2 linked regions of the Azoarcus sp. KH32C genome follow. The protein of the gene in region 1 interacts with the protein of each later gene in a pairwise test. Links are inferred from orthologs where the notes say so. Each region holds a gene or a part of one and is shown in the gene's direction. Other genes may lie near its edges.

Region 1 (8,211 bases):
TTCGGTGGTTCGGGGCTGCGACCGGATCGTTCCGGTTGATGTCTATGTGCCGGGCTGCCCCCCGACGGCCGAAGCGCTGCTCTACGGCATTATCCAGCTGCAAAACAAGATCAAGCGCACGAACACCATAGCGCGGTGATGGGTGGATTTATGAGTGCGAAGCTAGAACGTCTCGGTCAGGTCCTTCAGGAAGTCTTTGGTGACCGGCTGCGCTCCCTTGTTCTCGATCGCGGTGAAGTCACGATCGAGGTGTCTGCCGGTGATTATCTTGCCGTTGCGCAGGAGCTGAAGAATCATCCGGAGCTCGCCTTCGAGCAGCTGGTCGATCTCTCTGGTCTGGATTATTCCGCTTACGGAAATGCGCCTTGGGAAGGTCGGCGTTTTGCCGCGGCTGCGCATTTGCTCTCGGTTTCCAAGAACTGGCGCGTGCGTTTGCGTGCCTTTGCCGACGAAGACGAGTTTCCCGTGCTGGAGTCACTAGTCGGTATCTGGCCCAGTGCGAACTGGTATGAGCGCGAAACCTTCGATTTGTACGGCATCATGTTCAGCGGTCACCCCGATCTGCGTCGGATCTTGACGGACTATGGTTTCGTCGGTCATCCGTTCCGCAAGGATTTTCCGATTTCTGGTTACGTGGAAATGCGTTACGACCCTGAGCAGGGGCGTGTCGTTTATCAGCCTGTGACGATCGAGCCGCGTGAAAACACGCCGCGCATTGTTCGCGAAGACAATTACGGGGATGTCGGCCATGGCTGAGATTCGCAATTACACCATCAACTTTGGTCCGCAGCACCCGTCCGCGCACGGCGTGCTCCGTCTGGTGCTGGAACTCGATGGCGAAGTCGTCGAGCGTGCAGACCCGCATATCGGGCTGCTGCATCGTGGTACCGAAAAACTCGCCGAGACGCGTACCTGGATCCAGTCGGTCCCGTATATGGATCGACTCGACTACGTCTCGATGATGTGCAACGAGCACGCCTATTGCATGGCAATCGAGAAATTGCTCGGTCTCGAGGTGCCAATCCGCGCGCAATACATTCGCGTGATGTTCGATGAAATCACGCGGATCCTGAATCACCTTCTCGGTATCGGTACGCACGCGCTCGATATCGGTGCGATGACGATGGTGCTTTACACCTTCCGCGAGCGCGAGGATCTGCTCGACGTGTACGAGGCCGTTTCCGGGGCGCGTTTGCATGCCGCTTATTACCGGCCGGGCGGTGTATATCGCGATTTGCCGGACCGCATGCCGCAGTATCAGGTCAACAAGTTCAAGAACGCGAAGACGGTTCAAGAACTCAATGAAAGCCGGCAGGGTTCCATGCTGGATTTTCTTGAGGACTTCACCAACCGTTTCGACGGCTATTGCGACGAGTATGAAACTCTGCTCACCGACAACCGGATCTGGAAGCAGCGTACGGTCGGGATCGGTGTCGTTTCGCCGGAGCAGGCGAAGGCGCTCGGTTTCACCGGAGTCATGCTTCGGGGTTCGGGCGTGGCCTGGGATCTGCGTCGCAAGCAGCCGTACGAAGTTTACGATCAGGTAGATTTCGATGTGCCCCTCGGCAAAAACGGGGACTGCTACGACCGCTATCTGTGCCGTATGGAAGAGATGCGTCAATCGAACCGCATCATCAAGCAATGCATCGCTTGGTTGCGCGCGAATCCCGGGCCGGTTATTGCCGATAATCACAAGGTTGCACCGCCGCCGCGCGAACGCATGAAAGCCAACATGGAAGAGCTGATTCACCACTTCAAGCTCTTCACCGAAGGGATGCATGTGCCGAAGGGCGAGGTCTATTCGGCAGTGGAGCATCCGAAGGGTGAATTCGGTGTTTATGCGGTTTCCGATGGCGCGAACAAGCCGTATCGCCTGAAGTTGCGTGCGCCTGGATTTGCGCACCTGGCAGCGATGGACGAAATGGCACGGGGCCACATGATCGCCGACGTGGTCGCCATCATCGGAACGATGGATATCGTGTTCGGCGAAATCGATCGCTGAACGCAGCGAACTTAAGAACATCGGCAGGCAACGCGGGAAGACGAGTACGAAATGCTGAGTCAGGAATCGCTACAACAGATTGATCGCGAGATCGCCAAGTATCCACCGGATCAAAAGCAGTCTGCGTGCATGTCAGCGCTGCGCATTGCGCAGGTCGAAAAAGGCTGGCTTCCGAAGGACGTCATCGAATTTGTCGCCGGGTATCTCGGGATGCCTGCGATTGCTGCGTTCGAAGTCGCCAGTTTCTACAACATGTACGACCTCGAACCCGTCGGCCGCCACAAGATCACGGTGTGCACCAATTTGCCCTGTGCGCTATCGGGCGGGGTGCATGCGGCAACGTATCTCAAGGAAAAGCTGGGTATCGATTTCAACGAGACGACGGCCGACGGCATGTTTACGCTGAAAGAAGGCGAGTGCATGGGGGCCTGTGGCGATGCGCCGGTGTTGCTGGTCAATAACCATCGCATGTGCAGCTGGATGACTAAGGAAAAGATCGACCAGATGCTGGCGGAGCTGGAAAGCAAATGAGCGCAGGCGGACTGATTCTCGCCGGACTGGACGGCGATCGTACTTGGGGGCTTCAGGATTATGTTGCGCGCGGGGGCTATTCGGCGCTGCGCAAGATAATCGACGAAAAGATTGCGCCGGAAGCCATCATTGCGGAACTGAAGGCGTCGTCGCTGCGCGGGCGCGGTGGCGCCGGGTTTCCCACCGGCCTCAAGTGGAGCTTCATGCCGCGTTCCTTCCCCGGGGCGAAGTACCTTTGCTGTAACTCCGACGAAGGTGAACCGGGCACGTTCAAGGACCGAGATATCCTGCGCTACAACCCCCATACGGTTATCGAGGGGATGACGATCGCGGCCTATGCAATGGGCTGCGAGCGCGGATACAACTACATTCACGGCGAAATTTTCGAAGTTTACCAACGCTTCGAAGAGGCGCTCGCTGAGGCGCGCGAAGCCGGGTTGCTCGGAAAGAATATCCTGGGTTCCGAATTCTCCTTTGATCTGTTTGCACACCACGGTTACGGCGCATATATCTGCGGCGAAGAAACCGCGTTGCTGGAGTCGATCGAAGGCAAGAAGGGACAGCCGCGATTCAAGCCCCCGTTCCCCGCGAGCTATGGTCTGTATGGCAAGCCGACCACGATCAACAACACCGAGACTTTTGCGTCGGTGCCGTTCATCGTGAATATGGGTGGCGAAGGCTTCCTGAATCTCGGCAAGCCGAATAACGGCGGTACCAAGCTTTTCTCCGTTTCCGGTCACGTCAATCGACCCGGGAATTACGAAGTGGCGATGGGTACTCCCTTTGCCGAGCTGCTCGAAATGGCAGGCGGCATGCGTGGCGGCCGCAAGTTGAAGGCGGTCATTCCCGGTGGTTCGTCTGCGCCCGTGGTTCCCGGTAGCGTCATGATGGACTGTACGATGGACTACGACTCGATCTCGAAAGCTGGGTCGATGCTTGGCTCCGGAGCGGTCATCGTCATGGACGAGACCACCTGCATGGTGAAGGCGCTCGAACGGCTGTCGTATTTCTACTTCGAAGAATCCTGCGGACAATGTACGCCTTGCCGTGAGGGCACCGGCTGGCTGTACCGCGTCGTCCATCGGATCGAGAACGGTCTTGGCCGTTCCGACGATCTGGATCTTCTGAATTCCGTTACTGGAAACATCATGGGTCGCACGATTTGCGCGCTCGGTGACGCTGCGTCGATGCCCGTCCAGAGCTTCGTGAAGCATTTCGGCGACGAATTCCAGTACCACATCGAAAACAAGAAATGTCTAGTGCCTCCCGAAGTTCAACATTCGGGCAGCCAAATCTACGTGAGACCGTGATGCTAGAGATCGAAATCGACGGCAAGCAGGTGACGGTCGAGGATGGCAGCACCATCATGGATGCTGCTACCAAGACCGGTGCTTTCATCCCGCACTTCTGTTATCACAAGAAACTCTCGATTGCCGCCAATTGCCGTATGTGCTTGGTGCAGGTTGAGAAGGCGCCGAAGCCGCTGCCGGCCTGCGCGACCCCCGTCACCAATGGCATGAAGGTCTGGACGAGGTCGGAACAGGCGATCAAGGCACAAAAGGGCGTCATGGAGTTTCTGCTGGTCAACCATCCGCTCGACTGTCCGATCTGTGACCAAGGTGGTGAGTGCCAGCTTCAGGATTTGGCAGTTGGCTACGGTGGCAGCCAGTCGCGTTACCAGGAAGAGAAGCGCGTCGTTCTCAGTAAGAACTTGGGGCCGCTCGTCGCCACGGACATGACTCGCTGCATCAATTGCACGCGCTGTGTTCGTTTCACGACAGAAATCGCCGGTGAAATGGAACTGGGCCAGGCGTTTCGCGGAGAGCATGCGGAAATCATGCCGTTCGTCGAGCGGACGGTCGATTCCGAACTTTCCGGAAATATCATCGATCTGTGCCCGGTCGGTGCACTGACGTCGAAGCCGTTCCGCTTCGCCGCGCGGACGTGGGAGTTGTCCCGCCGCAAGTCTGTCAGCCCGCATGATTCGCTGGGGGCGAATCTGATCGTTCAGGTTAAGCACGATGCGGTGAAACGCGTTCTGCCTCTCGAAAACGAAGAGGTGAACGAGTGCTGGCTCACGGACAAGGATCGCTTTTCGTATGAAGGGCTTAGCAGCGACGACCGGCTGACTGTTCCCATGCTCAAGGAAGGTGGGGCGTGGAAGCAGACCGATTGGCAGACTGCGCTCGAGTTCGTTGCAAACGGGCTGCGGAAGACCAGCAAGGAAAATGGACCTGGCGCAATCGGTGCGTTGGCATCGCCGCATTCCACGCTTGAGGAACTGCATCTCCTGCAGAAGTTTACTCGCGCGATCGGCTCGGACCACGTGGATTTCCGTCTGCGCCAGAGTGATTTCCGCGCGGACGGATACCGCGAAGGCGTCCCGTCGCTCGGCATGTCGATCGCAGACGTCTCGAGCCTGAGTCGCTTGCTGGTCATTGGAAGTTTCCTGCGCAAGGACGCGCCGCTCCTCTGTCAGCGTGTTCGACAAGCCGCGAAGCGTGGGCTCGAAGTGAGTGCGGTCGATTCGGCGGCTGATGATTGGAAGCTACCGGTCCGGAATCGTGCTGTGGTCGCTCCGTCTGCAATCGTTACGACGCTTCTCGAGGTTCTTTCCGCGCTTGCGAGCGAAAAGGGCGTGCCGGTCTCCGAGGAGTTTGCCGGACAGTTGCCGTCGGTAATCGGCGACGAAGCGCGCGCAATCGCACGCAGTCTGTCCAGCGGTCGCAAGTCTGCTGTTTGGCTCGGCAATCTGGTGGTGCAGAGTGAGAATGCAGCCGACATCCAGCTGGTCGCGCAGGAGATTGCGCGCGTTGCTGGTGCGAGTTATGGCGTGATCGGCGAGGCTGCGAACAGCGTGGGTGGATATTTGGTTAAGGCTCATCCGCTTGTCGGCGGGCTGAATGCGCGCCAAATGCTGGAACAGCCCCGGAAGGCCTACCTGCTTTTGAACGCCGAACCGGACATGGATTTCGCGGACCCCGTTGCAGCGATGGCGGCCCTTGGCTCGGCGCCCTTGGTTGTGGCGATGACGGCGTTCAAGTCGGCTTCGCTGCTCGCGACGGCGGACGTTCTGCTCCCGGTGGCTCCTTTCACCGAAACGTCGGGCACATTTGTGAATTGCGAAGGCCGTGCCCAGAATTTCCACGCGGTTGCTCGTCCCCTTGGCGAGACCCGACCGGCATGGAAGGTCCTTCGTGTGCTCGGCAACCTGTTCAAGTTCGACGGGTTCGAGCAGAACGACTCCGAAGCCGTCGCCGCCGAGGTCCTTGGTGAAGAAATCGCTTCGCGCTTGTCGAGCCGCATCTCCGGTTTGTCGTTAGCGCCCGCTGCCTCCGCTTCTGCCGGGCTGGAGCGCGTCAGTGACGTGCCGATGTATGCCGCCGACCCCCTGGTCCGCCGCGCAGTCTCGTTGCAGAAGACCAGAGATGCCAAGGCCGCCCCGGTTCGCGCGAGCGCTTCGACGTTGAGCGCACTGGGTATCGACGCTGGCGCGCGCGTTCGTGTGAGGCAAGGTGGTGCGGCCGTGGAGTGCAAGGTCGTTGCCGATGATTCGGTTGCTGCCAACTGCGTCCGAATCGCTGCTGCTCATCCTGAGACTGTTGCGCTGGGCGCGATGTGCGGCCAGATCAGCCTGGAGCGAATCTAATGGAAGCGTTGCTTGAACCGGTATCACAGTTTTTCGGCCCAACCTGGCCGCTGGTGTGGACCCTCGCCAAGATCGTGGCCGTTGTCGCTCCGCTGATGATCGGCGTCGCGTATCTGACCCTTGCCGAGCGAAAGGTGATCGGCTACATGCAGGTCCGGATCGGTCCAAACCGAGTTGGTCCGAAAGGGCTGCTGCAGCCGATGGCGGACGGCATCAAGCTGCTCCTTAAGGAAATCATCGTTCCGTCGGGCGCGAGCAAGGGCTTGTTCATTGTCGGGCCGATCATGGCCATTGCCCCGTCGCTGGCTGCTTGGGTTGTGGTTCCGTTCGGTGACGGGCTGGTGCTTTCGAATCTTAACGCCGGCTTGTTGTTCCTGATGGCGATCACGTCGATGGAAGTCTACGGCGTCATCATCGCCGGGTGGGCGTCGAACTCGAAGTACGCGTTTCTCGGGTCGATGCGCGCGGCGGCACAAATGGTGTCGTACGAAGTGGCGATGGGCTTCGCACTGATTTGCGTGCTGATGGTCTCCGCGAGTCTCAATCTCTCCGACATAGTGAATTCGCAAGGGCATGGCCGATTCGCCGACATGGGTTTTTCGATCCTGTCGTGGAACTGGCTGCCGATGTTCCCGATGTTCGTGGTTTATCTGATCTCGGGTATCGCCGAGACCAACCGTGCGCCGTTCGACGTCGTCGAAGGCGAATCCGAAATCGTTGCCGGCCACATGGTCGAGTATTCGGGAATGGCGTTCGCGCTGTTCTTCCTCGCCGAGTACGCGAATATGTTCCTCGTGTCGGCAATGACCTCGACGCTCTTCCTGGGCGGGTGGCTGTCGCCGTTCAGCGCATTCCCCGACGGGTTCCTGTGGCTGGCGCTCAAGACTGCGTTCATCTTGTTCCTGTTTCTGTGGGCTCGAGCGACATTTCCGCGTTTCCGGTACGACCACATCATGCGGTTGGGCTGGAAGGTATTCATTCCTATCACCCTGGTTTGGGTGCTCGTGGTGACGGTGTGGATGATGTCCCCGCTGTCGATCTGGAAGTGAGGGGCCTTTGATGGGTGCGAAGGATTACATCGGTAGCCTGTTCCTCAAGGAACTGATTAAGGGCATGGCGCTTACGGGGCGACACCTGTTTGCGCGAAAAATTACGGTCCAGTTTCCGGAAGAGAAGACTCCTCAGAGTTCTCGTTTCCGTGGGCTGCACGCCTTGCGTCGCTACCCGAACGGCGAGGAGCGCTGCATCGCGTGCAAGCTGTGCGAAGCGATTTGTCCGGCGATGGCCATCACGATCGAATCGGATCAGCGGGACGACGGTTCGCGGCGTACGACACGGTATGACATCGATCTGACGAAATGCATCTTCTGCGGCTTCTGCGAAGAGGCTTGCCCGGTGGATGCGATCGTCGAGACGCGTGTGTTCGAGTATCACGGCGAGCAGCGCGGCGACCTTTACTACACGAAGCAGATGCTGCTTGCGGTCGGTGACCGGCACGAGGCGCAGATTGCCGCCGACCGCGAAGCCGATGCCAAGTATCGCTAAGGGAAAGCCTTAGGGCGCCACGGGAAAGAGCATGGAATTCAAAACCTTTGTCTTTTACGTACTCTCGGCAATCATGGTCTTCGCCGGGCTGAGAGTCATTACTGCGAGGAACCCGGTGCATGCCGCGTTGTTCCTTGTGCTCGCCTTCTTCACTGCGGGCGGGATCTGGCTGCTTCTGGCTGCCGAGTTCCTCGCCATCGTGCTGGTGATGGTCTATGTCGGGGCAGTGATGGTCCTGTTCCTGTTTGTCGTCATGATGCTCGACATCAACATCGACAGACTGCGTGAAGGCTTCTGGAGTTATCTGCCGGTCGGTGCGTTGATTGGGGCCCTGCTGGTGGTCGAAATGGCACTTGTGCTGGGAGGGCGCTATTTCGGTCTCGAAGCCATGCCGGAACCGCCGGCCGCGCTAGCCGGCTACAGCAATACCCGCGAACTGGGGCGCTTGCTGTACACGGACTATGCGTACCCGTTCGAACTTGCC
Region 2 (6,366 bases), on another replicon or contig:
AATTTCTTTCCTCCGCCCTCCTCCTTGCTCGCCGACAGGCTCCAGCCCGCGTACTGGCTCGCGAGGCACGCGAGCACCGGCTGCGAACTGGCGACCTCGACCCAGGTGGGCCAGCCTCCATCACCGTCGCTCCCCGAGGCGAGGCGCACACGGCCGAGCCCGCCCATGCAGATCTCGCCGATGGCGAGTCCTGCCGCGACGCTGCCGCGCGTGCCGATGCCGGCATCGACGATCGTGACGCCGGTCTCCGTATGCTGCACGTCGAGCCGCCACTCGGCCGCGCGGCCGGTCAGCCGCGCGACGAGCGGGGCCGCCAGTTCATTGATACTCGAGCGCTCGGAGGCGAGCACCTTCGCTGCTTCGTTCATCGACCTGCTCCATCAGGAAGGGAATCTGTTGACGGCGCCGCAGGAGCTGCGCCTCGACTTCGGCCACCGTATCGCCCACCGCCGACACCGTGCACAGCGGCTCGCCGCGCGCGATGCGCGTGCCGCTTGCCGGCAGGTCGTGGCACCACGTCCGCTGCGCGAGCGCATCGGATGCCCGCGCGCCGACCTCACAGGCCCGCTTCGCGAAGAGGGTCTCGAAACCACGCGGGCGCTCGGAACCGGCAAGGAGCTCGGGCCCGGGCAAGCGACCAGAGAGGCTCGCTTCGACGTGAACCCGCAGCAATCCGCCCGCCAGCGCGTGACGGTACAAGGCGATGGTCGCGGGCGGCCGCGGATTGAGCTCGATCACGCGGATCTCTTCGTCATCGAGCATGAAATCGAGGCCATTCAAGCCGCGCAGGCCGAATTCGGCCGCAAGCGCATCGAGCATCGTCTCCAGCGCACTGAGGACGACCGGCGCGACACGCACCGGGCCGATGCAGCCGCGGAACACGAAAGGGCGCTCGCCGAGCGGGCGCACGGTCTGGCGATTGACGCCGAGGAGCCGGCTGCGGCGACCGTCGGCGACGAACAGGGCCGACATCGGCACGCCGGCGGCGATGCGCTGGTAATAGACGCGGGAGCCCGCATCCGCGTCGTCATCAGGACGCGCCCGCCACACGCCCCACCCGCCGCTGCTCGCCGCGTTCTTGCGCAGCCAGCCGAACGGCGATGGAGGACAGTCGGAACGGGTCTCCGGATGCGGGATGCCGAGCGCCGCGAGGCGGCCGAAGAACAGCGCCGGATCGCGCACGCGTGCGACCACTTCCGCGGTGTTGCCGGCAAGCGGCAGCACTTCGGCTCCCGCCGCCAGCAGCTCCGGACATCCGTCGAAGCCGCTGCCGGCGACCCAGGCTTCGGCGCCCGCCGCGCGCGACCGCCGCAAGGCGTCGATCAGCGCTTCGCCATCGATCGCGAGGCGCGCCGTTTCGCCGATCGGAAACCACGCCTCCGCTGCGCGCCGTGTATCGCGGTCGCCGAAGAGATCCAGCGCGATGGCGCGATAGCCGCTACCGCGAGCGACCTCGGCAAGCATCCGCGCAGACAGCGCGGCGACGGCGAGCAGCGGGGACATGATGTTTCCTCCTACGTCAGCGGGCGGCCTTCTCGGCGACGACCTCACGCGCCATCGCGAAGGCCTCGCGGAAGCCGAGATAGACCGGCTTGTCCGCCTCGCGCATCATGCGCAGCAGCCGATGCTCGGTCTGGTACTTGACGTTGCCGATCGCCAGCGCGCCGATGCCCACGCCACGGCCTTCGGGCAGCGGCTTGCCGTCGTCCATCACGCCGACCCCGGCGATGCCTTCGGGCGGCACCGCATTGACGTCGGCCGCGACGAGCAGCCGGGCGGCCGCGGCGCGCTCCGCATCGGTGACGACCTGGACACCCGCAACGGACGCTGCGAAGACGACGTCGGCCGCGGCGAGTGCCGCGCGGCGCGCCTCAGGCGTACTCGCATCGGCGCCGGCGAGCCGACAGTCGAAACGCGCGCCGGTCTCGGCGGCGGCGGCCTCCGCCGAGGACAGCTTCGCATGGTGGCCGAGCAACACCTCGGCCCCGAGCCCCGCCGCAAGCACGCCGGCGATGCGTCCGACCGTTCCCGTGCCGCCGAGCACCAGCACGCGCTTGCCGGCGAAGCCCGTATCGTGCGCACGCTTCAGCTGCTGCTCGACGCAGGCGACGAGCGCCGCCGCGGTCGTGTAGGAGCCGCTCGGATCGGCCATCACCGACACCTCGAAGGGCGGCACCATCGCGGCGCGGGCGGTCTCGAGCATGTCGGAGGCGGCGATCACGTTGCGCCCGCCGATGAAGATGCCGGTCGCCTTCACCCCCTTCGGCCCGCGCGAAAAGATCGCGTCCTGCGTCAGGCCGCGGATCTCCTCGGCCGTCACGCGGCAGTACGGCACGACCACGTCATAGCCGGCATCGACCGCCATATTGATGTCGAAGGGGCTCATCTGGCCGGAGGGGGTGAACATGTGGAGGATGTATCGGGCTGACATGGATTCCGTCCGTGGGCGAAGGAAGATCGTTGAAAGAGAAAAAGGGAACGGCCGGAAGCGCGATCAGGCGCTTCCGCAGCCGCCCCAAGGAGAAGACGGTCGGTCGTCGAGCTGGGCGCCGTGGTTACGCCCGGCGACGACCACGAGGCGCAGCGCCGGATCGACGACACCGGCTGCGCGCGCGGCGGCGATGATTTCGGCGGCGCGCGCAGCCGTCGGCAGGATCGCGAAGCCGGTCGGCCCCCACGAGCTCTGTCCGATGCCGGCGCAATAGCGCGGGCGGATCCATTCGAGCACCCGCTCGACGGCCGGGCTCGTGTACATCGAGCCCCCCTGGGCCGGCGCGAAGTAGTCGCCGATGAGCCGCTGCAGCGTCGATACGCCCTCGGCGAAGGGCTCGAAGTCGCTTTCCATTGCGCCGGGCAGCACGCGCATCAGCACCTGGTGGCACAGTTCCGCGGCAAGCTCACGCGGGAAGGGCGCGAGGCGTTCCATCGCGACGCGTTCCTCGGCGCCGTGCAGCCCGTCGCGTTGCTCGTCGAGCACCAGCAGCACGCGCCAAGCCTGTGGAAACGCCATGCGCGCGAGCAGCGGGGGCGTCGCCCCTTCGACGCCCGGCCCGCCGTCGAGCAACAGACCGCCGCGGTCGAATCCGGCGATGCCCACGCCCGAACGCCCACCGCGGGCGAGCAGCGCGGCGATGCGGCGGGTTTCCAGATCGAGCCGATGGCAGGCGCTGAACGCGCGCCCCAGCGCCAGCGCGAGTTGCGTCCCGGAGCCGAAGCCAGCGTGTGCGGGGGGGCTGCGATGCAACACGACGTGCAGCGGCGCCAGCATGCCGGTCTCGGTCCGCAGCGCCGCGAGGTGCCGTGCGAGCCGCTCCCGGACCTCATTGCCGCAGTCGGCCGGCACCTCGATCGCGTCGCATTCCGACGCCGAAACGCTCACCTGCGTGCTCATTCCGTTGATGACGAGGCCGAGGCTCGCGAAGCGACGGCCGAGCGAGGCGCTGGGATCGAGGAAGCCGAGGTGCAGCCGCGCCGGCGCATCCACCATGGCGACGGCGGACGCGGACATCGGGGAGGCGAACGAAGCGATGGTCATCGGGGTTCCGGAGTCGGAGAGGTCTGCGGCATCCACAGCAAGCTCCGGGCCACTGCCCCGCCAGCCCCGAAAACCAAGGCACTGCGCGCTTCACAAGGTTTTCGGCGGGACACAGTGTCACGCGCATGGCGCACCTCGCGCCCCGTACAGCCGTGTTCGGAAAAACCGAATATGCCTGCAAAATTTCTCGGTTTCCCTCGTCATGGCGGGCGCCTAAGCTCCGGTCACCCGATCGGATGACGCCAGCCGTCTCACCCTCCCTCCCTCCATGAGCCGCCTCGCGCTCCGATCGGTTCCCCCCAACGGAGACCCCTCATGGCGGACGAAACCACCGCGGCAAGAATCCAGCGCATCGTCGACCAGCGCCGCACGCTGCCCGGCGCACTGCTGCCGATCCTGCATGCGATCCAGGACGAAATCGGCTGGGTGCCGGACGACGCGGTCCCGACCATCGCCACCGCCCTGCGCCTGAGCCGCGCCGAAGTGCATGGCGTCATCAGCTTCTACCACCACTTCCGCACCCGCCCCGCCGGTCGCCACGTCGTCCAGGTCTGCCGCGCCGAGTCCTGCCGTTCGATGGGCGCGGTGGCGCTCGAAGAGCACGCCAAGGCGAGCCTCGGCGTCGACTTTCATGAAACCACCGGCGACGGCGCCGTCACGCTCGAACCGGTGTACTGCCTCGGCAACTGCGCCTGTTCGCCCGCGATCCGCATCGACGACGAGATCGTCGGCCGCGTCGACGCCCAGCGTTTCGACGCCGAGATCGCCGCGCTGCGTGCCGTCCGGGAGGAAGTATGAGCACCCGCATCTACGTGCCGATCGACTCGACCGCCCTCTCACTCGGCGCCGAACGCGTCGCCCGCGCGATCGCTGCGGAAGCCACACGGCGCGGCCTCGACGTCACTCTCGTGCGCAACGGCTCGCGCGGCATGTTCTGGCTCGAACCGCTCGTCGAGGTCGAAACGCCGGCCGGCCGAGTCGCCTACGGGCCGGTGCAGCCCGACGACGTACCCGGGCTCTTCGCGGCGGACTTCCTCGCCGGCGCCGCCCACCCGCTCGCGATCGGCTGTGTCAAACACCAGCCCTGGTTCGTCGGCCAGCAGCGCCTGACCTTCGCGCGCGTCGGACTGACCGACCCGCTGTCGCTCGACGACTACCGCTCGTACGGCGGCTTCGAAGGCCTTGCCCGCGCACTCGCGCAATCCGGCGCGGAGACGGTCGCCCAAGTCACCGACTCCGGCCTGCGCGGCCGCGGCGGCGCCGCCTTCCCGACCGGCATCAAATGGCGCACCGTGCTCGACGCCGCGGCCGACCGCAAGTACGTCGTCTGCAACGCCGACGAGGGCGATTCGGGGACTTTCTCGGACCGCATGCTGATGGAAGGCGATCCCTACTGCCTGATCGAGGGCATGACGATCGCCGCCATCGCGGTCGGCGCGACCCAAGGCTACATCTACCTGCGTTCGGAATATCCGCATGCCTTCCGCACGCTGCAGGCGGCGATCGGCTGCGCGCGCGACGCGGGCTACCTCGGCCCCGACGTCATGGGCTCTGGCAAGGCCTTCGAACTCGAAGTCCGCATGGGCGCCGGCGCCTATATCTGCGGCGAAGAGACCTCGATGCTCGAGAGCCTCGAAGGCAAGCGCGGCACGGTGCGCGCGAAGCCGCCGCTGCCGGCGATCGCGGGCCTCTTCGGCAAACCGACGGTCATCAACAACGTCATGAGCTTCGCGTCGGTGCCGGTGATCCTCTCGCGCGGCGCGGCCTTCTACCGCGACTACGGCATGGGCCGCTCGCGCGGCACGCTGCCCTTCCAGCTCGCCGGCAACCTCAAGCGCACCGGGCTCTTCGAGTGCGCGTTCGGACTCACGCTGCGCGAGCTCCTGTACGACTACGGCGGCGGTTCCGCGAGCGGACGGCCGATCCGCGCCGTGCAGGTCGGCGGCCCGCTCGGCGCCTACGTCCCCGAGTCGCAGTTCGACGTGCCGCTCGACTACGAAGCCTACGTCGGCATCGGCGCAATGATCGGCCACGGCGGCATCGTCGCCTTCGACGACACCGTCGACATGGCCGCGATGGCCCGCTATGCGATGGAATTCTGCGCCGTCGAATCCTGCGGCAAATGCACACCCTGCCGCATCGGCTCGACGCGCGGCGTCGAAGTCATCGACCGCATCATCGCCGGCGAGGAGCGTGCGAAGAACATCGCGCTGCTCGGCTCGCTGTGCGACACGATGCTCGCCGGATCGCTGTGTGCACTCGGCGGCATGGCGCCCTACCCGGTGCAGTCCGCGCTGACCCACTTCCCCGAAGACTTCGGCGTCCCGCGCGCCGACAAGCAGGCGGCGGCCTGAAGCCCCGCCGAGGAGCAATAACATGTCCCTCCCCCGCGACACGGACTACGGCACCCCCAAGCGCGAATCCGCCGAGATGGTCAGCCTGACGATCGACGGCGTCGAGATCACGGTGCCGGCTGGCACCTCGGTGATGCGCGCCGCCCAGGAAATGGACATCGCGATCCCCAAGCTCTGCGCCACCGACAGCATCGAACCCTTCGGCTCGTGCCGCTTGTGCGCCGTCGAGATCGAAGGCCGCCGCGGCTACCCGTCCTCCTGCACGACGCCAGTCGAGCCCGGCATGGTCGTGCGCACGCAGACGCCCAAGCTCGCCGATCTGCGTCGCGGCGTCATGGAGCTCTACATCTCCGACCACCCGCTCGACTGCCTCACCTGCCCCTCCAACGGCAACTGCGAACTGCAGGACATGGCCGGCGTCGTCGGCCTGCGCGAAGTGCGCTACACCGCGCCGAGCAGTATCCAGAACAAGAACCA

The links.
Region 2: the proteins of nuoG (region 1) and AZKH_RS24200 interact in binary tests that used the Escherichia coli proteins (3 or more experiments, as listed by UniProt). The link is inferred for Azoarcus sp. KH32C from one-to-one orthologs.

What each region holds. Positions count from the first base shown.
Region 1 is NC_020516.1:3,433,462-3,441,672, reverse strand. The notes cover bases 3,443-6,512. They hold nuoG (NADH-quinone oxidoreductase subunit NuoG), read left to right. Parts: upstream 3,443-3,842; coding sequence 3,843-6,182; downstream 6,183-6,512. Other genes in these bases: nuoH (NADH-quinone oxidoreductase subunit NuoH), read left to right, coding at 6,182-6,512; nuoF (NADH-quinone oxidoreductase subunit NuoF), read left to right, coding at 3,443-3,843. Also shown: AZKH_RS27310 (NADH-quinone oxidoreductase subunit B family protein), read left to right, coding at 1-139; AZKH_RS15160 (NADH-quinone oxidoreductase subunit C), read left to right, coding at 151-756; AZKH_RS15155 (NADH-quinone oxidoreductase subunit D), read left to right, coding at 749-2,002; NADH-quinone oxidoreductase subunit NuoE, read left to right, coding at 2,054-2,533; more of nuoF, read left to right, coding at 2,530-3,442; more of nuoH, read left to right, coding at 6,513-7,231; NADH-quinone oxidoreductase subunit NuoI, read left to right, coding at 7,242-7,727; AZKH_RS15125 (NADH-quinone oxidoreductase subunit J), read left to right, coding at 7,759-8,211. UniProt on the Escherichia coli protein: NDH-1 shuttles electrons from NADH, via FMN and iron-sulfur (Fe-S) centers, to quinones in the respiratory chain. The immediate electron acceptor for the enzyme in this species is believed to be ubiquinone.
Region 2 is NC_020548.1:297,272-303,637, forward strand. The notes cover bases 2,898-5,591. They hold AZKH_RS24200 (formate dehydrogenase subunit gamma), read left to right. Parts: upstream 2,898-3,850; coding sequence 3,851-4,333; downstream 4,334-5,591. Other genes in these bases: AZKH_RS24195 (beta-ribofuranosylaminobenzene 5'-phosphate synthase family protein), read right to left, coding at 2,898-3,535; AZKH_RS24205 (NADH-quinone oxidoreductase subunit NuoF), read left to right, coding at 4,330-5,591. Also shown: mch (methenyltetrahydromethanopterin cyclohydrolase), read right to left, coding at 1-368; AZKH_RS24185 (ATP-grasp domain-containing protein), read right to left, coding at 319-1,503; AZKH_RS24190 (NAD(P)-dependent methylenetetrahydromethanopterin dehydrogenase), read right to left, coding at 1,520-2,431; more of AZKH_RS24195, read right to left, coding at 2,495-2,897; more of AZKH_RS24205, read left to right, coding at 5,592-5,889; fdhF (formate dehydrogenase subunit alpha), read left to right, coding at 5,912-6,366. UniProt on the Escherichia coli protein: NDH-1 shuttles electrons from NADH, via FMN and iron-sulfur (Fe-S) centers, to quinones in the respiratory chain. The immediate electron acceptor for the enzyme in this species is believed to be ubiquinone.